Regions from separate parts of the Geodermatophilus sp. SYSU D01119 genome, predicted to be linked through region 2. Evidence: riboswitches for the same ligand, from Rfam matches in the RefSeq annotation. Region 2 holds a riboswitch; the other holds the start of a gene.

Region 1 (3,399 bases), on a different contig from region 2:
TCCTCGAGCTCCAGCGCGCTGCGGTAGGTGAGGTGCGCGATCCGGCGGGCGATGCCGAGCCCGGCCACGGGGTCGGCGCGCACGGCCGCCTGCTGGGTGGTCTGGGTGCCGAGCTGGTCGGCGGTGACCGCCGCGCCCGAGGCGAGGAAGAACAGGCCGGCCACCCGGTCGGGCAGCGCCACCGCCCACTCCAGCGCCCGCATGCCGCCCATCGACCCGCCGACGACGGCCGCCCAGCGCCGTACGCCGAGCGCGTCGGCGAGCGCGGCCTCGACCCGCACCTGGTCGCCGACGGTCACCTCGGGGAACCGCTCGCCCCACGGGCGCCCGTCCGGCGCGGCCGACGACGGCCCGGTGGTGCCCTGGCAGCCGCCGAGCACGTTGGCGCACACGACGAAGTACCGGTCGGTGTCCAGCGGCGCGCCCGGCCCGACCAGCGACGCCCACCAGCCCGGCGTCGGGTGGCCGGGGCCCGCCGGGCCGGTGACGTGGCTGTCGCCGGTGAGCGCGTGCTCGACCAGCACCGCGTTGGAGCCGTCGGGCGCCGGCGTGCCCCAGGTCTCGTAGGCCACCCGGACGCCGGGCAGCACCCCGCCGCGCTCGAGCCGGACCGGTCCGTCCAGGTCGAGGAAGAGCCGGTCCCCGGCGGGGTCGCCCTCGCGCCACCCGCCGGTGCGCGGCGGGGGGGGGGGGGGGGGGGGGGGGGGGGGGGGGGGGGGGGGCGGGGGGCCGCCGGGGGGGGGGGGGGGGGGGGGGGCGGGACGCCGCGGCGTCCCGCACCCCCGTCATCACGCCCCCTTGGCGGCGCGGAACCCGGCCTCGAGGTCGGCGAGGATGTCCTCGATGCCCTCCAGGCCGGCGGCCAGCCGCACCAGGCCCGGCGTGACGCCGGTGGTGAGCTGCTCCTCGGCCGTCAGCTGCGAGTGCGTCGTCGACGCCGGGTGGATGACCAGGCTGCGCACGTCGCCGATGTTGGCCACGTGGCTGTGCAGCTCCAGCCCCTCGACGAAGCGCTTGCCGGCCTCGACGCCGCCGCGGATCTCGAACGCCAGCACCGCGCCGGCGCCCTTCGGGGCGTAGCGCTGCTGCGCCGCGTGCCACGGCGAGGAGGGCAGGCCGGCGTAGTGCACCGACTCCACCTCGTCGTGCGCCTCGAGGAACTCCGCCACCCGCTGGGCGTTGGCCACGTGCCGCTCCATGCGCAGCGACAGCGTCTCGATGCCCTGCACCACCAGCCAGGCGTTGAACGGACTGATCGCCGGGCCCAGGTCGCGCAGCAGCTGCACGCGGGCCTTGAGCGCGTAGGCGGGCGCGCCGAGGTCGGCGTAGACGACGCCGTGGTAGGTCGGGTCCGGCGTCGTGAAGCCGGGGAACCTGCCCTGCGTCCAGTCGAACCTGCCGCCGTCGACGATGACGCCGGCGATCGCGGTGCCGTGGCCGCCGAGGTACTTGGTGGCCGAGTGCACGACGACGTCGGCGCCGTGCTCGAGCGGGCGCACCAGGTACGGGGTGGCGATGGTGTTGTCGACGATCAGCGGCACGCCGTTGCGGTGGGCCACCTCGGCGACGGCGGCGATGTCGAGGACGTCGCCCTTCGGGTTGCCGATCGACTCGCCGTAGAAGGCCTTGGTGTTCTCGCGGACCAGCCGCTGCCAGTTCTCCGGGTCGTCGGGGTCCTCGACGAAGGACACCTCGACGCCGAGCTTGGGCAGCGAGTGGTGCAGCAGGTTGTAGGTGCCGCCGTAGAGCGAGGCGGAGGCGACGACGTGGCTGCCGGCCTCGGCGACGTTGAGCAGCGACAGCGTCTCCGCGGCCTGGCCGCTGGCCACCGCGAGGGCCGCGACGCCGCCCTCGAGGGAGGCCACGCGCTGCTCGAGCGCGTCCTGCGTCGGGTTCATGATCCGCGTGTAGATGTTGCCGAGCTCGGCCAGCGCGAACAGGTCCGCGGCGTGCTGGGTGTCGCGGAACTGGTAGCTCGTGGTGGCGTAGATGGGCAGCGCCCGGGCGCCGGTGGTGGGGTCGGGGCTCGTGCCGGCGTGGATCTGCCGGGTCTCGAAGCTCCAGCTCTGCGGGTCGGTCAACGCGCCGTCTCCTCTCGCTCCGGAGGACCTGCGGCGCACAGGTGCTCCGTCCTTGCCGTGCTGCGGGCGCAGCGCGGCCGGCTCTTCCCCTGGGAGCACCTCAGACGGAGGAGAGGTTGCCGGACAGCCAGCCAGGTACTTCGCGCTGTCACTCAGGAGCCTGGGGCGACCCTAGCGGTCCACCGCGCCGCGTCCAGCCCGGGGGGCTCAGGAGGTGGGCGCGCTGCCGGTCGTGGGCGCCGTCGTCGTCGGGACCGGTGCCTCGGGGGTGTCCGGCGTGGTCGGCTCCGGCGCCGTGGTGCCCGGGGCCGTGGTCGTCGGCGGTGCGGTGGTCGTCGTCGGTGCGGGGGTGTCCGGGGCGGTCGTCGTCGGCGCGGTCTCCTCCGGCGTCGTCGTCCCCGGGGCCTCCTCCGTCGTCGTCGCCGGCGGGGCGGTCGTCGGCGCGGGCGCCGGGGCCGGGGTGGTGACCGTCGTCGTGCCGCCCGCGGGGTCGGCGCCGGCGTCGGCGGGCTTGACGTAGAGGTAGAGCACGCCGAGGCCGAGGAACAGGGCGACGAGGACCAGCGTCGACGTGCGTGCCCGCCCGATGCGGCCGGGCGTGCGGCGCAGGACGCCGGAGAGGCCGAACCGGCCGCGGCCGGCCGGGTCGCCGACGGTGCCGTCGGTCCCGTCGGCCGGGCGGGGCGCGCCGGGGACGCTCACTGCTGCGCCCCCTGCCGGGCGGGCGCCGGGGCCGCGGCGGGCGGCTCGGGGGTGATGGTGAGACCGGCCCGGGCGAAGGCGAGCACGATGCGCTCGCGCAGGTCGCGGCCGACCTCGAACTGGCGGCCGGGCAGCGTGCGCGCCACCACCCGCACGTTGACCTGGTCGAGGTCGATGCTCTCCACGCCCATGACGCTGGGCTCGTCGAGCAGCAGGCGGCGCAGCCCGGGGTCGGCGAAGGCCGCCCGGCCGACGTCGCGCAGCACGTCGTTGACCCGGGTGACGTCGGCCGTCGTGGGCACCGGCACGTCGACGACGGCGCGCGCCCAGTCGCGGGACAGGTTCACCACCTTGACGATCTGCCCGTTCGGGATGGTGACCACCTCGCCGTCGGCCGAGCGCAGCCGCGTGATCCGCAGCGTGACGTCCTCGACGGTGCCGTTGGCCGGGTCGCCGCCGCCGACCACCTGGATCGAGACGACGTCGCCGAAGCCGTACTGGCGCTCGGTGATGAGGAAGAACCCGGCGAGCACGTCGCCGACGATGCGCTGGGCGCCGAAGCCCAGCCCCACGCCGAGCACGGTGGCCGGCGCGACCAGGCCGGTGACGGGGACGC
Region 2 (3,399 bases):
CGGCCGCTCCTCTCGCGCTGCCCACCGTCCCGCCCCGGACACGACCGAGGCCCGGCCCCCTGTCGGGGACCGGGCCTCGGTGTGCGGAGCGGCGGCTCAGGCGCTCTGCCCGATCCTCGCCTTCGCGGGCTCAGGCGACGCGGACGGCGTCGGCCTGCGGGCCCTTCTCGCCCTGGACGACCTCGAAGGTCACCCGCTGGCCCTCGTCGAGGCTCTTGTAGCCGTCCATCTGGATGGCCGAGTAGTGGACGAAGACGTCCTGGCCGCCGTCGACGGCGATGAAGCCGAAGCCCTTCTCGGCGTTGAACCACTTCACGGTGCCCTGTGCCACGTGCGCTCCCACGGTCGTGCGTGCGGACGGTCCCCGTGATCCGGGGACCGGGATCCAGCTCTTCCGCCCGTGATCACGTGCGTGGAACTGACCGCGCGAGACGGTACAACAAGGAGGCCGATGCGGGGAGATCCTGCCCACACGACTCGGCCACGATCGGGTCGGGGATGTCACCCGACCGGATCGGCGCTGACCGCGACTCTACGCCTCAGGAGATGAGGCCCGCCGACCGGACCGACCGCAGCGAGGGCTCCACGCGGTGGGTGAACCCGACCACCGGCAGCAGCGGGTCGAGGGTCTTGAGGCCCTCCCCGGTGTTGAGGACGACGGTCTCCTCCGTCGGGTCGAGCCGGCCGTCCTCCACCAACTGCCGGAGCACCGCGACGGTCACGCCGCCGGCGGTCTCGGCGAAGACGCCGGTGGTGCGGGCGAGGTCGCGGATGCCCTGGACGATCTCGTCGTCGCCGACCCGGCCGACCGACCCGCCGGTGCGGCGGATGGCGTCGAGCGCGTACGGGCCGTCGGCGGGGTTGCCGATGTTCAGCGACTTCGCGATGCCGGTGGGCTTGACCGGCTTGACGACGTCCCAGCCGTTGTCGAAGGCGGTGGCGATCGGGTCGCAGCCGGCCGACTGCGCGCCGAAGACGCGCCACTCGGTGTCGGCGACGATCCCGGCCTTCACCAGCTCCCGCCAGGCCTTGTCCACCTTGGTGAGCAGCGAGCCCGACGCCATCGGGATGACCACCTGGGCCGGGATGCGCCAGCCGAGCTGCTCGGCGATCTCGTAGCCCATCGTCTTGGAGCCCTCGGCGTAGTAGGGCCGCACGTTCTGGTTGACGAAGGCGGTGTCCTCGAACTCGTCGGTCTCGGCGAGCTCGCTGGTGAGCCGGTTGACGTCGTCGTAGGAACCGTCGACGGCGACCAGCGTCTGGCCGTAGACCGCCGACTGCACGACCTTGCCGGGCTCGAGGTCGGACGGGATGAAGACGAAGGAGGGCAGGCCCACGCGGGCGGCGTGCGCGGCCACGGAGTTCGCCAGGTTGCCGGTCGAGGCGGCGGCGATCTTGCGGTAGCCCAGCCGCTTGGCGGCGGTGGCGGCGAGGCTGACCACGCGGTCCTTGAACGAGTGCGTGGGGTTGGCCGAGTCGTCCTTGACCCACAGCCCGCCGGTGATGCCGAGCTCGGCGGCGAGCCGGTCGGCGCGGACCAGCGGCGTCATGCCCGGGTCGAGCGAGACGCGGTCGGCCGGGTCCTGGCCCACGGGCAGCAGCGCGGCGTAGCGCCAGATGTTCTGCGGGCCGGCCTCGATCTGCTCGCGGGTGACGGCGGCCATGAGCTCGGGGTCGTAGTCGACCTCCAGCGGGCCGAAGCACTCGGCGCAGGCGTGCTCGGCGATGAGACCGAAGGTGGCGCCGCAGTTGCGACAGACGAGGCCGCGGGCGGGGCTGGGCGGCACGGGGCCGCCGCCAGCGGAGTCGGCCTGGAGGGCGGTGTTGGACCCGGTGGAGCTGGGAGCGGTCAGGGTCATGCGACGACTACCTCCTCATCTTCCCCGCGTCGGGCCGTCGAGCCGCGCGGGACGGAATTGGCACCTCTCGCCGCTCACGCGAGCGCGGTTGCCGGGGCTTCGTCGGGCCGTGTCCCTCTGCCCCTCTGGATGAGTGGAACGCCCCGAGTCTACCCGGGGTCCGGAGCCGCTCCCGGTCCCGGCCATGCTGGGCGTGTGGCAGCGCGCATCGTCTACACCGACCTCGACGGCACGATGGTCGGCCCTCGGGGGTCGTTCTGGCACGCCTCCGACGGCTCCCCCACCGCCGAGCCCGCGGCCGCCCTGCTCGAGCTGCACACCGCCGGGGTCGCGCTGGTGATCGTCAGCGGGCGGACCGCCGACCAGGTCACCGAGGCCGGGCGGATCTTCGCCGCCGACGGCGCGATCGCCGAGCTCGGCTCGCTCGTCACGTGGAAGGGCGGCCGGGAGCGCCACCAGCTCACCGGCGCGCTGCCCGCCGAGCACGCCGGGCGCACGCCGATGGACGTCATGGCCGAGCTCGGCGTCGTCGACGCGCTGTGCGCCGCCCACCCGGGCCGGCTGGAGTGGCACGCGCCCTGGCACACCACGCACGAGGGCGACGCGCTGCTGCGCGGCTACGTCGACCCGGTCGCCGTCGACGCCTGGCTCGCCGAGCGCGGCCTGGGCTGGCTCACGCTCAAGGACAACGGCGCCATCCCGGCGACGGCGAAGCTGGACCTCGCGCCCGAGGGGCAGCTGGCGCGGGTCTACCACCTGATGCCGCGCGGCATCTCCAAGGGCGAGGCGATCGCCTGGGACCTCGAGCGGCGCGGCGTCGACCCCGCCGACGCGGTCGCGATCGGCGACAGCGCCAGCGACCTGGAGATGGCGCCCGCCGTCGGCCGGCTGTGGATCACCGCGAACGGCGCCGAGGTCGAGGGCATGGAGGCGATGCTGGCCGCCGTCCCCAACGCGTCGGTGACCGACGAGGCGATGGGCGTCGGCTGGGCCCAGGCGGTGCGGGCCTCGCTCTAGCTCGTCACGTCCCGCCGGGAGAAGGAGCGGAACGCCAGGGCGGTGAACACCGCGGCGTAGACCAGCGACTGGATGACACCGCGGAACAGGTCGGAGGAGTCGACCGGCGTCTGCAACAGGTCGGTCCAGGCGAACTCCTCCGCCGTGGGGAACCAGTCGCGGATGGCGCCGAGCTGCTCGACCTGGTCGAGGATCGCGAACACGACCATCGTGAACACCGCCCCGCCGACGGCGGCCAGCGGCGCGTCGGTGACCGTGGACAGCCAGAACGCGAGCGCGCCGACGACGAGCAGGTGCACGGCGAGGTAGCCGAGCATCCCGGCCAGCCGGAGCAGGCCCTCGCCCTGCGACAGGGTGACCCCGATCGGCGTGCGGATGTCGTCGAAGCCGAACGCGATGCCGCCGGCCACGACGGCGACGACGGCCAGGGTGAGCAGCGCGAGCACGGACAGCACGAGCGCGGCCGTCCACTTCTGCCGGAGCAGCCGCATCCGCGGCACCGGGGTGGCCAACGTGTACCGCA

Evidence for each region. A riboswitch is a leader RNA that binds a small molecule or an ion and turns the genes downstream of it on or off. The one in region 2 is predicted to bind S-adenosylmethionine.
Region 1: it holds a riboswitch for S-adenosylmethionine, as region 2 does, so the genes downstream of both, ACI79X_RS14175 (bifunctional o-acetylhomoserine/o-acetylserine sulfhydrylase) here and thrC (threonine synthase) in region 2, are expected to answer to the same signal.

Annotation. Positions count from the first base shown of each region.
Region 1 is NZ_JBJGYL010000017.1:11,276-14,674, reverse strand. It holds gene metX (homoserine O-acetyltransferase MetX) at 1-623, opposite strand, end outside; gene ACI79X_RS14175 (bifunctional o-acetylhomoserine/o-acetylserine sulfhydrylase) at 789-2,081, opposite strand; SAM riboswitch class IV at 2,125-2,241, opposite strand; gene ACI79X_RS14170 (hypothetical protein) at 2,289-2,783, opposite strand; gene ACI79X_RS14165 (mechanosensitive ion channel family protein) at 2,780-3,399, opposite strand, start outside.
Region 2 is NZ_JBJGYL010000032.1:27,088-30,486, forward strand. It holds gene ACI79X_RS20195 (hypothetical protein) at 1-1, opposite strand, end outside; gene ACI79X_RS20200 (cold-shock protein) at 131-331, opposite strand; gene thrC (threonine synthase) at 540-1,859, opposite strand; SAM riboswitch class I at 1,872-1,995, opposite strand; gene ACI79X_RS20210 (HAD family hydrolase) at 2,055-2,876, shown strand; gene ACI79X_RS20215 (ABC transporter permease) at 2,873-3,399, opposite strand, start outside.